One region of the Herbaspirillum lusitanum genome, then DNA from elsewhere that is predicted to be linked to it. Evidence: riboswitches for the same ligand, from Rfam matches in the RefSeq annotation. Region 1 holds a riboswitch; the other holds the start of a gene.
What was found. A riboswitch is a leader RNA that binds a small molecule or an ion and turns the genes downstream of it on or off. The one in region 1 is predicted to bind cobalamin.
Positions count from the first base shown of each region.

Region 1 (7,497 bases):
CCGGCGATGCGTTCGACGCGATCGGCCACCGGATGGAATTCCACCACGTCGCCGGACAAGCCTGCCGCCTGCGCCTTGAACGACAGCGGCACGCTGATGATGCGGCCGTCGAACTCTGGCAGCACCACGTTCATGGCGGCGTCGAGCGGGTTCATGCCGCGCGTGGAGATTTCCCACTGGTCCTGCGTCATGCCGCTGGTCATGGCTTGCAGCACGGGCACGTTGAGTTTTTCCAGTACCGATACCGACCAGCCGGCAGGCGTCGGGCCGCCCGGCGTGATTTCACCCATGGCGAAGGAGGTGGTGTTGATCAGGACATCAACATGCGCCCCCTTCTCTCCCGAGAAATAACTGAGCGCAGCAGGCAGGTCGGAGTCCGCCGCCGACGTGCGCAGCGAAGCGGTGAAAATCGGCAATACATCCATGCCGCGCTGCTCCAGCGACGTCACCAGCGCATCGATGAAACGCGTATTGCCGCTCATCCAGTGCGCGCGATAGAAGATGACGCCGACGGCCGGTTTGCGGCGGCCTGCGACGTCGATGCGCAAGCGCAGCCAATCGGCGATACCGGCATCCTGTTCCAGATCCGGATGATAGATGCCGTGATCGGGCAAGGCCACTGCCGGCTCGTAAGCGAAGCCGGTCAGCAGGAGGCGATCCGATACGAAGCGTAAGAACTGCGCCAGGTTGATGCTGCCGCCGCCGTGGAAATACGCCAGCGCTTCGCGCAGCACGTCGCCCGGCACGGTCGACACCGCCGCCAGTTCGGCGTCGGGTTCACCGGCGCCGCTGAGCGCGATCACATGGCGTCCCTGGCGTTGCGCGTGGCGCAGCAATTCGGCGAAACCGGCGACACTGCCGAGACGGCCGAGTATGCGCAGCACAATGATGTCGGCATCGGCCAGTTCGCTCTGCAACAGCTCGCTCATGCGTGCGTCGTTTTCGACGCCCTGCAGGTTGATGCCGATGGTCGCAGGAAAATCGCCCGGCAATTGCGTCAACGCGTGATGCAGGATGGCCAGGTCGGTGGACGCGTGGGTCAGCACGGCAATGCGTGCAGGCGGTGCAGACGCGGCGACGAATTGTGTTGCCTGGTCAGACATTTTCCGGCTCCTCGGGATTGACGTCGCCGCTGCCCAGGCGATGGAAGATCAGGTCGGTGACTTCCCGTCCGCCTTCGAGATGCTCAACCACCACGCGTTCGATGGCGGCGGCATCCTCGCAGCGATACCAGACGCCTTCGGGATACACCACCACCACCGGCGCCTGCACCTTGCAGGCCACCATGCAGTGGGTGCGCGTACGCTTGACGCGCAGCTCGGGGCGCGCGTCGATCTGTTCGCCCAGCACGGCAAACATGGCTTCGGCCAGCACGCCGTCTTCGGTGCAGCGCGGACCCGTGCACATCAGGACGTGGCGGTGGTGGGTTCTCATGGACTTTCTTTACTGGCTAAAATGCCGATCCGGCCATCGCTGGCCGGATCGGCATCCGAAATGACAACCTGAGTTTCAACCGAATCTTCAGGCGAATTTTTTATAGAAGTAACCGGTCAGCCCGCCCAGCGCCAGCCAGAAAACGCCATTGGCCAATGCGGTGGCGTGGATGAAGGCCTGCGCCAGCTCTTCCGGCGCCGCTCCGCCCGGCGCCGCCGGATGCGGTGCGCCGACCAGATGCGGCACGACCAGCAAAACCAGCCCCAGCAACTTCAGCGTCCAATGGCGTGCGTACACGCCCAGGCCAAGACCTGCGGCGGTCAATCCGGCCGTCATGATCCACCACAGCTGGCGCGCATGCAGCGGAGCGGCCACGGTGCCCGGCACTTCCGGCGGCAAGCCCAGCGACGGCGCGACGAAGAACACCAGGTAACCGGCCACGCCCCACAGCAATCCGGAACGCCAGGTCACTTTCCTGCCGCTGACGACGATGGCGGCAGCGAGGAACAAACCAAAGCCGATCGCCATGCTGACGTTGGCCAGCACGGTGTAGGCGGTGCGCTCGAAGCCGTTGGCGGGCTCCCATTCATCGCCGTGTTCGTGCTCATGTTCGTGCTCATGTTCGTGCTCATGTTCGTGGGCTTCCGCGGCAACAGGCGCGCCGGCCGAGGCTGGTGCAGAAGCGGCGGCATGCGCCAGCTCATGCGCCTTCGCGGCCGCGGCTTCTTCGTAGACTTCCGCCTGCAAAATGATCCGGGAAACTTGCAACTGCTGCACGGCTGTGAGCAACAGGCCGGCCAGCGCGCCGGCCAACAGGACGACGGAGGCAATCCGTCGCAATACTGCGAAATTGATCATCGGGATGTTCCGCGCGGCTTCTTAATGGCAAGGAAAACCGGCCGAATGGCGGCCGTCATGCGCCGCATTGTGCAGCTCGACGGCGGAGGCGAAACCGGCGGCGTAGATCAACGCGGCGCCGAACACGAATGCGGTCAGGCCCGGCAAGATGCGGTCGCGCCAGAGCCGCGAGCCGGTGGAAGAAGGAGAAGAGGAGCCGGAGTCGAGTGCGTCGGTATCGGGGGCGGATGCGCCGGTGATGATTGCCATGTGTTTTCCTTCGGGTGGGCCTGAGCCGGATTGAAACCAACCGCTTGCGGCACCAGTAGCAGAGCAGCACAGCGGAACCGTCACGAAGGAAAATCAGGAAACAACGCGGGGTGCAAAGAAAACAGCATTCCGGGAAGCAGTCCGTTGATCGCCCTCCGCGATACAAAACAAATCGTATACCGAGGGCCGGTCTCCGGGCTTGCGAATGATCCACGGCGAGCATGATCTCGCCGGAATCGGAACCTGCGCCTTCCCATGCCGTGTTGATAACACCGGTGCACAGTGGCTGGATGCAGATTCGCTGATTCGCTTACCGTTGCGGGGGCAGCGTGGGTTTTGCCTGACGGATCACAATGACATGAAAATGACGATGGATATCAAAAGATCACCGAAATTCACTGAAATTGACCGACAAACGCACCGACTTCCCGATTAAATCCAGTGAATGACCATCCACCGGATACCCAAGGCAATGCTACCCCGGCAGTATAGGTGTCGCAGGCGATTCTGGCAACCCGGAAACGGCTTGCAGAAACGCTTGCGGGCGGGTTCTCCAAATGGAAAACCGGCCCGCCGGAACTTCAGGAGCAGCTTGGATTACTGCATGTTCCGTTATTGATCGGGAGCCTTCGCCACCTTTTTGGGCGGTTCGGGCGTCAGATTGATCGGGTCGCTGGCGGGAAAGGTGTCCTCCAGGGCGTCGTCGAGATCCTGGTCGCGCTTGATCTTCTGGGATTCCTTGACGCTATCCGTCTGTTTTTCAAGTTCACGTTCGTCGGCGGCAACGATGTCTTCGCCGCTTTCCTCATCGCTGGCGACCTGCTCGACCGATTCCGGCACTTCCGGAGCGCGATCACGTTCGCCGCGTTCGACCGAGACGCGTTCGCCGGTGCCGTGCGAATCGCTGTCGGCTTCAGTGGCGACGTTCGTCATGTCGCTACCGCTATCCGAGCTGTCGCCCGGGCCAAGGGCATGGTTGTCGTGGCCCTTGCTCAATTGTCGATCGGAAGTCGGCAGGACGTCCGGATCCAGAGTGCTGGTTGCCATGATGCTGTACTCCTTTGCTAAATCGTTTTTGAATTGCGTTGCGGCGCGCGCAATTTGTGGCCTGCGCTCTCCTCTCCGCTATCAGTGCCATGCCATTCTGACCGGCGTTTCCGGCGGCTCGGGCATGCCGGGCTCGGGCGGATTAAGAGGCGGATCTTCCACCGGGTTGTATTCGTCCGGCGGGATGTCTTTAGACGGCGGTGCGGTCGGCGGCGTCTCTTGCGGTGTATGCATGCGCGCTCCTCCTCATTGCGGGTTCTGGTGAGGAATCGGATCCTGCGGCGGATTTGGATCCAGCGGCGGCACTTCTACCGGCGGGATGTCTTGTGGCTTGTGCATGGGATGTCCTTTCTGCTGCAATTGAAGCCCGGAAACGAACTCAGAGCGACGCCGGCCGGTGGCGCCACCGGCCACCAACGTCACAGCAACAGGCTACCCGCTGGCGCGGGCGCTGCGTATAGGACAAACACTTTTTCGGGCTTCCGCAACTCTTACGCCGGCGCAGCCGCAAGCGGCGAAGGTCGGCGATGCGTCATCCTTTCGCCGCCACGCGCTTGCGCCAGTACAGATGCATCAATGGCGTCGATGAAATGCCGTGCAACAGGATGGACAGGGCCAGCACCGTCAGCACATCCTGTGCGATGCGTGCCGCGAGCTTGTCATGCCAAAATTGCAGCACGAAGCACAGGTAGTAGAGCGAGCCGACGCCGCGAATGCCGAACCAGGCGATCAGCCAGCGATGCGAGATCTCGGTGCCGGAGCCGAGCAGCCCAAGCGCCACCGCAATCGGCCGCACGATAAAAAATAGCAGCCCTGCAATCAAGACGCCCTCGCGTGATAATCCATATTCGGACAAAAGAATGCCGATCAGCAGCACCATGAAAAACTCGGCGAAATGCTCCAGCTGCTGATTAAAGCCGAGCACGGTTTCGGTCAGGTAAACCGGCGCCTGTTCCGGATGTACGGCGGCGTTCTTGCCGCTGTCCTGCGCGGCAGCGATCAATTCGCCGGCCGGCTTGTCGCCGCTGCGGGCGGACTCCACCTGGCGCATCGCAAGACCGGCGGCGAACACCGCCAGGAAGCCGATGCCATGGATCAGCTCGGCCACGCCATAGGACAGCATGATGACGCCGATCGCCATGAATTCTTCCATGCCGAGCGCAAGGCCGAAACGCTGGCGAGCAAACAGCACCGTGCGCGACAAGGCCCAGCCTGCCAACGCACCGCAGCCGATGCCGGCAATCACGCCCCAGGCGACGAACCAGCCGAAGTGATCCACCTGAGCGATGTCATCGGTAACGCCCAGCAGCATCAATGCCAGCAGCACGAACGGATAAGCGCTGCCGTCATTGAGACCGCCCTCGCCGCTCAGACCGAATCTGAGTTGGTCCGGGTCATCGACGTTCTGGATCTGCACATCGGAAGCCAGCACCGGATCGGTCGGCGCCAAAATCGCGGCCAGCAACATGGCAACCGCAAACTGCAACCCGAACAGGAACGCGAGGCAGATCGCCAGCAATGGCACCGTGATCAGCATCGACACCACGCCCAGGCGCAACGGCAGCCACCACAAGCGGCTGCCCTCGCCACGGAAGGCCACGCGCAGTTTGAGGCCGACGGTGAATAGCGACAGCAACAAGGCCACGCGCGTGATCACGGTCAGCGCATCGGCGCGCGACTCAAGATCGATACGGATCAGCCCGACGCCGGAGGGGCCGAGCAGCCAGCCGATCGGCAGGTACAGCATGGCGGCGTTGAACGGCAGGCGCTCGAGCACCGGCTCGAGAAACACCATGAACATCAGCAGGATGCCGGCGATCAGGAAGTAGACGGTAGGGATGTCGATGTGCGCTCTCCGGTCGTGGCATGTGAATGAGCATGTGACAGCGGCAGCTGACTTCCGGGAAGGTCAGCTGCCGCAAGCGCGCCGATACATGACGCAGGATCAGTCGCAGAAAAAATCAGCTACGGCGAAGGTGCATGAACCATGGAAATTTGACGCCTCAGTGCTGCTCCGAAGCGGTGCCGTCCTGCTTGCGCGGCAGCAGTCCATCGTCGGCATTGGAGCCCGGGTCCTCGGTGCCGTCGGGTTCGACTTGGGCAACGGCTTGGGGCGGCGTCTCGGAATCAGAAACCGCGTCGGCAACCACGGGCGCAACTGCGACAAAACGCAGCAGTTCCGCCGACGCCGCAGGCAGCTCGCTGGCATGCGCTGAAACGTCTCGGGCATTTTGCCCGGTACCGGTTTCGACATAGTTGTCATCGCGCGCATCCGATTCATCGCCGGTCAGGTCGCCGCCAGCCTGTTGATCGGTGAAGCGCGGGGTACCTTGATACATCGGACGACCGAGCGGGTCTACAAAATTGGAGCGTGCCGGCGGTTGAGCTTGTTCCGGATTTTGACTTTGGCTTTGCCCCTGCCGCTGGCTTTGCTGCATTGACGTCTTGTCATCGGTCGTGGCGGTCATACTGCTCTCCTTGCCTGATTGATTTGCCGGTGTTCCAGGCGTGCTATGTGCCTGGCTTTCAATGAGGGCATGCAGGATCATGCTTTCGGCAAACATGTCACCGTGCCTAATGCTTGCGCGCAGAGCCGGACTTGCGGCCGCCGCCGGAGACTTTGTTTTCGGTCGCCCATGCACGACGTTCGGCCTCTTTATGGCCTACGCCGCGCTTTTCATAGCCGGCTTCGATATGCGCTGCCTGACGTTTCTGCTTGTCGGTATAGGAAGATTTATCGCCTCTGGGCATGATGAACTCCTTGAACATGAGATGTCGGACAGTTCATTTTAAGCAGCACTGCGCCGCTCGCCAGCAGGACAGTCACTTATTCCCCTGTAGGAGGATCAGCAGAAATGCAAAGTGAAAATAAAACGCGGAAATAAAACGCGGAAATAAAAAGCGGCATGCAGCGCAAACGCCACAGGCCGCAAAAAAAAGGAGTTAACCGGCCGCGAGCGCGGCGCTGACGATTTCCTGGGCTTCGGCAAAGATGCTCTCGAGATGCGTCTCGTCGCGGAAGCTTTCGGCGTAGATCTTGTAGATGCTCTCCGTGCCGGAAGGACGTGCCGCGAACCAGCCGTTGTCGCTGACGATCTTGACGCCGCCGAAGGCCTTGTCGTTGGCCGGCGCGGTGGTCAGGATCTGGCGGATTTCTTCGCCGGCCAGTTGGGTGGAACGTACATTTTCTGCCGACAGTTTCGATAACAGTTTTTTCTGCTCCGGCGTGGCGGCCGCCTCGATGCGGCCGTTGCAAGGCAAGCCCAGCTGTTCGGTCAGATCCTGATAGATTTCGCCCGGGTCGCGGCCGGTACGCGCGGTCATTTCGGCAGCCAGCAAAGCGGCGGTGATGCCGTCCTTGTCGGTGCTCCACGGCGTGCCGTCGAAACGCAGGAATGAGGCGCCTGCACTCTCTTCGCAACCGAAGCCGAGACTGCCATCTTGCAGCCCGTCGACAAACCATTTGAAGCCGATCGGCATTTCCTGCAATGGCCGATGCAACTGCGCGGCGACCCGATCAATCATCTGGCTGCTGACCAGCGTCTTGCCGACGCCGGTGTCGGCGCGCCATTCCGGGCGATGCTGGAACAGATAAGACACCGCGGCCGACAGGTAATGATTGGACGGCATCAGGCCGACGCTCTTGGTGACGATCCCGTGGCGATCATGATCGGTGTCGCAGGCGAAGGCGATATCGAATTTGTCCTTCAGCGAAATCAGTTCGCGCATTGCGTATTGCGACGATGGATCCATGCGGATCTGCGCGTCCCAGTCCATCGGCACGAAGCGGAAAGTCGGATCCACTTCCTTGTTCACGACGGTCAGTTTGAGGTCGTAGCGATCAGCGATGGCGCCCCAGTAATGCACGCCGGCGCCGCCCAACGGATCAACGCCGATACTGATGCCGGC
Region 1 is NZ_QXFG01000008.1:1,047,458-1,054,954, forward strand. It holds gene DXT88_RS13065 (cobaltochelatase subunit CobN) at 1-1,103, opposite strand, end outside; gene DXT88_RS13070 ((2Fe-2S) ferredoxin domain-containing protein) at 1,096-1,434, opposite strand; gene DXT88_RS13075 (CbtA family protein) at 1,522-2,292, opposite strand; gene DXT88_RS13080 (CbtB domain-containing protein) at 2,314-2,541, opposite strand; cobalamin riboswitch at 2,709-3,024, opposite strand; gene DXT88_RS13085 (hypothetical protein) at 3,154-3,588, opposite strand; gene DXT88_RS13090 (hypothetical protein) at 3,670-3,822, opposite strand; gene DXT88_RS13095 (cation:proton antiporter) at 4,121-5,389, opposite strand; gene DXT88_RS13100 (hypothetical protein) at 5,592-6,152, opposite strand; gene DXT88_RS13105 (hypothetical protein) at 6,163-6,357, opposite strand; gene pgm (phosphoglucomutase (alpha-D-glucose-1,6-bisphosphate-dependent)) at 6,532-7,497, opposite strand, start outside.

Region 2 (7,497 bases), on a different contig from region 1:
CGATGCCCGGCCGCCATCGGCGACAACGGCAAACGCCGCAGCGATTTTCCGACCAGGCCGAACAGCAGCAGCACCGCCAGGCCCGCGCCCAAGGCGGCGCCGACGGCGGCAATGTTCTGGCGCGGCAGACCGATCGACGCCGCCAGCAGCATCGCCAGCAAGGCGCCCGCCGCAGAGCCGCCGGAGACGCCGAGCACATAAGGTTCAGCCAAGGGATTGCGCAGCAGCACCTGCATCAGCGCGCCCCCCATCGCCAGCAAGGCGCCGACGGTGAATGCCGTCAATGCGCGCGGCACGCGCAATTGCAGCAGCATGGCGATATCGGCTGGATCGCCGCCAGGGCGCAGGCAGCCGGTGCTGCCGCACAGACCCGCCAGCACGAGCGCCAGCCCGGCCACTACGGCCAGGCAGGAAAGCAGCAAGATCGCTCTGCGCATGAAGTCCTTGAGGTGATTTAAAAGTCGTAACGGGCGGTGAATTTTACTGCACGGCCGCGTTCGGGATAGATGCCCGACGCGCAGCCGAAGGCTTGCGAGAAATAATGCCGGTCACCCAGGTTGCTGCCCGTCAGCGCCAGTTCCCATGCGCTCACTCGCACCGCATAGCGCGCATCAACCGTGGTGTATGAGGGCATGCGCGCATTGCAGGTGTTGCTGAAGTCGCTGCCGTAGCGCTGTGCATCGGCCCACTGCACGCCAAGATTGACCGTTTGAATACCGGACTGCCAGTTCAGCCGCGCCGAAGCGGTGTTCTTCGGCACCAGCACCATTTCCTTGCCGGCGTTCGGACCGCCCGTGAAGGTGGCTGCAATATGCTGGAAATTCGCCTTGAGGCTGAAGTCAGCGTTCAGGCGCGCAGTGGCTTCAAGTTCGACGCCCTGCCGTTTGGTCGGATCGAGATTGACGTTGGCGCCGAACGCGCCGACGGTGGGATCGTAGAACAATTCATCCTTGATGCGATGACGAAACCACCTGAGCGTGGCGTTGTTGTCGGCGCCGCCCCAGGTCGCACCGAACTCCAGGTCATGCGAGGTCTGTGGCTTGAGGATTTCTCCTGCCGCCAGCACGATGCCGCGATTTTCGTCGGCAGTCGGCAGGCGATAGCTTTGGCCCGCCTTGCCGAACAGGCGCAATGACGGGACCACCGCATGGCTGACCTGCAGATCCCATGCATTGACGCCCTGCGCCTTGTCATAGGCGCTGGCGGTGCTGCGCTTGTCCATCACTTCGTGACGCAGGCCCAGCGCGATACGGGTATTGCCGGCGATCTGCACTTCATCGCGCACGTACGCGGCGCGTGCAGTCTGCGCCGCGTCGCCGCTGCCGTCGACATTGCCGATTTGCCATTCAGAGAAATCAATGCCGGCCACCAGTTCGTTCTTCAGCACGGTGCCTTCTGTGAGATGACGCAAGCGCGGCGAAAATTGCGTGGTGCGGCTGTGCACTTCGCTGACTGTGCCGCCGCCGTAGCTGGCGCGCGAGATTTTTTCGCGATGCGACAGTTCGGCGGCAGCTTCCAGCGCGCCGAACTTTCGCTCGAAGAAGGCGGTAATGCGGTCGCTGTCATACGAACCGTAGTCTTTCGGGCTGGTGGTCTGGCGTGGATTGGCGAGGAATTGCGCCATGCTCAGCGAACCGGCCAGGCCGTAGTCGGCGCGCGCCAGATCGACCCGCAGGCCGAACCGACCTTCATTGGAAAACCACTGCGCCGTGCCGCTGAAATTCTCCTGATTGGAAGCATTGTTGTCGCGATAATTGTCGGCGTGCTGCTTGCTATACGCCGCATTCAATGCGAAGCCGTCCCAGCCTTTGGCGACACTGGCGCGACCGCTGCGCAAACCGTAATTGCCTACCTCGCCGACCACGCTGCCATGAACCGCGTCCGCAGCCGGACGTTTGGTGATGATCTGGATGGTGCCGCCGGTGGCGCCGTCGCCATACAGCACACTGCTGCCGCCGCGCACGATTTCAATGCGCTCGACGGAATCGATCGGCACCGATGACAGCAAGGCGGTCGACAATTCGTTTTCAGACAGACGCACGCCATTGATCAAGATCACCATGTTCTGATCTCCGTTGCTGCCGAAGCCGCGCATGTCGAGCGCGAAGTCGCCCGGACCTGCCAGGCTCTGGCGACCGTACACGCCGCCCAGTTTGCGAATTGCCTCGTTGACATTGTCGATGCCGGCGTTGCGGATGTCTTCTGCACCGATCACGGTCGCGCCCACGGGTGGAAACGCCGGGTCGTTCGGAAAGCGCGAGGCGGTCACGAGGACCGGAGTGAGGTTTTGATCGCCGGCGGCTTGTGCCGCGGAGCAGGCAAGCGGAAAGGCAACGAAAGCGCAGGCAATCGCGGTGCGGCGGGATGGAACGGTGAATGTCATGATGTTCGTTTGCAATGATCTCCGCGCCTGCCTCCCCGCAAGCCGGATTGAAATGGAAAGCTACGCCTTCCCCTGTCGTGGCCGGTATCCGGGCTACAAGCGGACCCGCCGCGCCTTCCCATGACGCGTCGCAAACAAGCTGCGCAGCGATCACAGTGGCGAGGTCGGCAGGTTGCCGTTCCGACAAGAAACGACGCTTGCTTACCGTTGCGGGGGCAGCGCACGTTGGCGGACGTACAGACTTGCGAGACGACCGCGCCGTGCTTCCCGTTTAACTGCCGGCACGAGCATGCCGGCGAGCACCAAAACGGCGCAATTGTATGCGCCAACGCCACAAGCGGCAATCGTCCGTGACAAACGAAGCGGGCTTGCATTATGATTGCCCGAAGATCAACAGGATCGCCATAACGCCATTTAAATGGGGAATTTTCATCGCTTTTTAGCCGATGGAGCCGCTTGACAGGGACTTATAATCCATTCAACAAATAGCGGAAGTCCGTCTCTGCCGGGACACACTCCGGAGGATCAGGCAAAAACAGGGGCAAGCTCTCTACAGATTTTTTATTTGTTGCCGATATGCAATGGATATCCGGCGGCCGCTGCCGCGCACTTACAGCAACAGGAGCTTCCTATCACTGAACCATCTCGTCGAACCTTGTAATTCAGTTGTGACAGATTACCTGCCTCGCGGCGGAAGCAAATAACGCATCAAATTTGTATGGAGATACCAAGATCATGAGTGACGACGTTGATTTAGAGGCACTATTCGATGAGATTTCGGCGCAAACCCTGCCGGCTTCGGTTGCAGCAGCTGCACCGGCAGCTCCGGCCCCCTCGGGCGCAACCGAAGATCCGCTCGAAGACCAGTCCGACAAACCCATGTACGAACGTCTGGGCGGCATCGTCCGTCTGCTGCACGATTCCATGCGCGAACTCGGCTACGACCGCTCGCTGTCGGATGTCGCTTCGCAGATCGGCGACGCCCAGGGGCGCTTGGAGCACGTTGCCACGCTGACCGAACAAGCCGCCAACAAGGTGCTCAATTCGATCGACGCCGGCATGCCGGCCCAGGACGCCCTCGCCAGCAAAGCCAAGGACATCGATGACCGCTGGGCGCGCCTGTTCGCCGGCCAGATGAACATCGACGAATTCAAGAACCTGGCCAACGATTCCAAGAAATTCTCTTCCGCCGTCATCGAAGCCACCGAGGTCGAAAAGGCCCGCATGCTCGAAATCATGATGGCGCAGGACTTCCAGGACATCACCGGCCAGTTGATCAAGAAGATCGTCGGCATCACCGCCATCGCGGAACGTGAGCTCGCGCAGCTGCTGCGCGACAACGCACCGCCGGAAGTCAAGGCGGCGATCGGGGCCGACAAACCGGTAGAGTTGTTGAACGGACCTTCTGCTCCCGGCTCGGCCATGGCGCAGAATGATGTGGATGACTTACTCGCTAACCTGGGGTTCTAATGGATGATGAAATGCTCAAGGATTTTGTCGTTGAGGCCTTGGACCTCGCGACTAGCGTTGAAGAGCATCTACTGACTCTTGAACGGCATCCTGACGATCTGGAAATTCTGAACGCGGTTTTCCGCGCCTTCCACACCATCAAGGGCGGTGCGGGTTTCGTCAATTTGCCGGCCATGGTATCGGCCTGTCACTTGACGGAAAACCTGTTCGACGCGCTGCGCACCGGTAAGGCATCCGTCACGCCGCTGGCGATCGAAGCGGCGCTGCAAGCCAGCGGCTTCGTCGCCGACCAGCTCAATGAGCTGGCCAACGGCGCCGATCCGGCCAGCCTGGCGTCGATGCCGCAGGACCTTGAAGACATTCTGACGCAAGCGATTGAAGGCAATGCAGCGGCGCCGGCAGCGGCTGCATCTGCGGCCATTGCTGCCACGCCTGCTGCGGGTGCTGCGGGTGCTGCGGGTGCGCCGGCTGCCGGCGCGGCGCCTTCCGCCAACGTCGGCGCCAGCGTGCTCGGCGCTGATGGCTCGCTCGACTGGAACGCCTTGTATCAGGCTGTTTCCGGCGGTACCGGCGAGGTAGCGCCAATTGCTGCCGCACCTGTTCAAGCTGCGCCTGCGGAAGCGGAAAGCAGCTCCGGCCATCCGAAGTCGCTGCCGTCCGCGACGCCGACGCCGAAGCCGGCTGCGGCCCCCGTGCAAGCACGTCGCGCCACTGACAATCAGCCCGGCAACGCCAAGGAAGAAAGCATCCGTATCGATGCCGGCAAGCTCGATGCGCTGCTGGAAGTTGCCGGCGAATCGGTGCAGGCCGCCAACCAGGCCGCCGTACTGCTGGAAAAATTGCAACAGTTCAAGTTCGAAGGCACCGCCGCTTCGCTGATGTCGACGCTGGCCGAAACCCTCGGGCGCGCGTCGCGCTATTCCAGCGAACTGCAACGCGCCACGCTGTCGACACGCATGCAACCGGTCGGCCGCCTGTTCCAGAAATTCCCGCGTCTGGTACGCGAACTTGCCAAGGACCTGGGCAAGGACGTCGACCTGGCGATTTCCGGCGCCGAAACCGAAGTCGACCGTGTGGTCGTGGACAGCCTCTACGATCCGCTGGTCCACATGCTGCGCAACTCGCTCGACCACGGCATCGAAACCGATCGCGGCGCCGCCGGCAAACCGAACAAGGCAACCATTTCGCTCAAGGCATGGCAAGAAGCCAGCAGCGTCATGATTGAAATCTTCGACGACGGCAAGGGCATGGATCCCGATTTCCTGCGCAAGAAGGCAATCGGCAAGGGACTCATCGGCGAACACGAAGCGCAAAGCCACGACGAAGCGCTGCAACTGGTGTTCCTGCCGGGCTTCTCGACCAAGGAAGTGGCGTCAAGCGTGTCCGGCCGCGGCGTCGGCATGGACGTGGTGAAGACGGCGGTGGAAAAACACCGCGGCACCATCCGCATCGATTCGACGCTGGGCGTCGGTACGCGTTTCTCGATCCGTCTGCCGATCGAATTGTCGATCATCCCGACCATGCTGGTGCGCACCGCCGGTGCAGCGCTGGCCTTGCCGATGGCGGTGGTGGAACGCGTGGTGGAATTGCCGGCCGAGTTCGACGAAGTCGGCGGCGCGCCGGTGTTGCGCGATCAAGGTCGTCCATTGCCGGTGCACTCGCTGGCCGGCGTACTTGGCTATGAACCGGGCAACGAACGTGTCGGTATCGTCATGGCGGTACCGCACCCCTACATCCTCAGCGTCGGCGCCGTAGAAGGCACTGCCGATCTGGTGATCAAACCGTTGACCGCGATCCAGACCAATGGCATTACCGGTACTGCACGCTCTGCTGAAGGTGAACTGGTGCTGGTGGTCGGCCTCTCCTTCCTGCTGGAAGGCTGCCGTTCCGCTGCCAAGGCCGTCGCACAAGTCTGAGCAGAAAACCGGAAAGAAAAAATGAAAAAAGCTGAGGCCGTTCGCGGTCTCAGCTTTTTTTACGCCATGCGGTAACGCTATCGGACACGACTCAATGATGCTGCGGCGCCGGTGCATAACGTTCCGACAGCGCCTCATACAGCGGCGGCGCAAAGAAACGGGAGACGCGACTGGCCAGCAAGGCCGTCGCCATCAATGAAATCACCAGCGCATGCCCGTTGATCATCTCCATCACGATCACGAAGGCGGTGATCGGCGATTGCGTCACCGCCGCCAGGTAACCCACCATCGCCAGGGCGATCAGCATCGACAGCGAGGTGTGTTCGAACACCATGTGCAGCAAATTGCCAAAGCCGGCGCCGATCGACAGCGACGGTGCGAAGATGCCGCCCGGAATCCCCGGCAGGTAAGAGCCCACCATCGAGGCCATCTTGGCCACGGGATACCACGCCGACAACTGCGTCTGACCGCTCAGTAAACCCTTGGCTTCGGCATAGCCGCTGCCGAAAGTCACGCCGCCCGCGCATACGCCGACGATCGCCACGACCAGGCCGCACAATGCGCCGAACACCACTGGACGCTCGGCACGCAAGGTGCGCAACGGCGCCGGAATCCACTTGTGGGTATTGAGCAGCAGCCAGCAAAAGATACCACCGGCCACGCCCATCAGGATGCCACTGACGACGACCGCAACGATCAATTCACGCGCGCTGTCATTGCCGGCATTGATGGTGCCGAAATAGGTGTAGTTGCCGTTCAGGCCGAGTGCGACGATGCCGGCGAAGATGATGGTGGTGATGACGATACCGCTGGCGCGCTGCTCGAAGCTGCGCGACAGTTCTTCGATCGCGAAGACGATGCCGGCCAGCGGTGTGTTGAAGGCGGCCGACAAACCGGCTGCGGCGCCGGCCAGGATAAGGCGTCGTTCGAGGATGGCGCTGGGACGCGGATAGAAACGCCGCATGTTGTACATCAGCGCGGCGCCGACATGCACCGTCGGTCCTTCGCGGCCGATGGTGAAGCCGCCCAGAATGCCGAGGAAGGAGATGCCGATCTTGCCGCCGAGGATTTTCAGCGTCAGCAACGCGGGCGCACGAGAGGGACGCGGAGTTCCGCGATCGTTCTCCTCTGCCAGAGAGGCAATCACCTGGGGAATCCCGCTACCCTCCGCCCCCGGAAAAAAACGGCGCGTCAACCACACGCACAGGGCGCTCATGGCCGGCGTAAGGATCAGCGGCAGCCAAACGTGATCGCGCTGCATGGCGCTGAACATCTCAAAACCGAAATCGATCAGCCAGGCGTACATCACCGCCACCAGGCCCACCAGCACGGCGCCCAGCCACAGAATCCCGTATTGCAGCCACAGCCGGCGCGCCCGGCGGAGAGTATGGCCATGCAGGCCGGCAAGCATCGACATCATTGCTTCAGTTCCGATTATTCAGATAGTTGGATCCAGCTGCCCGCGGGCAAGTCAGAGTTCGTACATGTCCTTCTCGCCTTCCATGACCTGCCCGATCAACTTGCGGTTGAGCGTCGGCGCCAGCAATTCGATGAAGGTATAGACATAGCTGCGCAAGTAGGCGCCCTGCTTGAGCGCCACGCGGGAGACGTTGGTGCCGAACAGATGGCCGGCCGGGAGCGAACGCAGGCCGCGGTCGCGGTCGGCATCGAAGGCCATGCCTGCGATGATGCCCACGCCCATGCCCAGCTCGACGTAGGTCTTGATGA
Region 2 is NZ_QXFG01000010.1:279,087-286,583, forward strand. It holds gene DXT88_RS16095 (FecCD family ABC transporter permease) at 1-437, opposite strand, end outside; gene DXT88_RS16100 (TonB-dependent receptor family protein) at 455-2,383, opposite strand; cobalamin riboswitch at 2,446-2,705, opposite strand; gene DXT88_RS16105 (protein phosphatase CheZ) at 3,119-3,853, shown strand; gene DXT88_RS16110 (chemotaxis protein CheA) at 3,853-5,769, shown strand; gene DXT88_RS16115 (chloride channel protein) at 5,861-7,189, opposite strand; gene DXT88_RS16120 (CysB family HTH-type transcriptional regulator) at 7,241-7,497, opposite strand, start outside.
Region 2: it holds a riboswitch for cobalamin, as region 1 does, so the genes downstream of both, DXT88_RS16100 (TonB-dependent receptor family protein) here and DXT88_RS13080 (CbtB domain-containing protein) in region 1, are expected to answer to the same signal.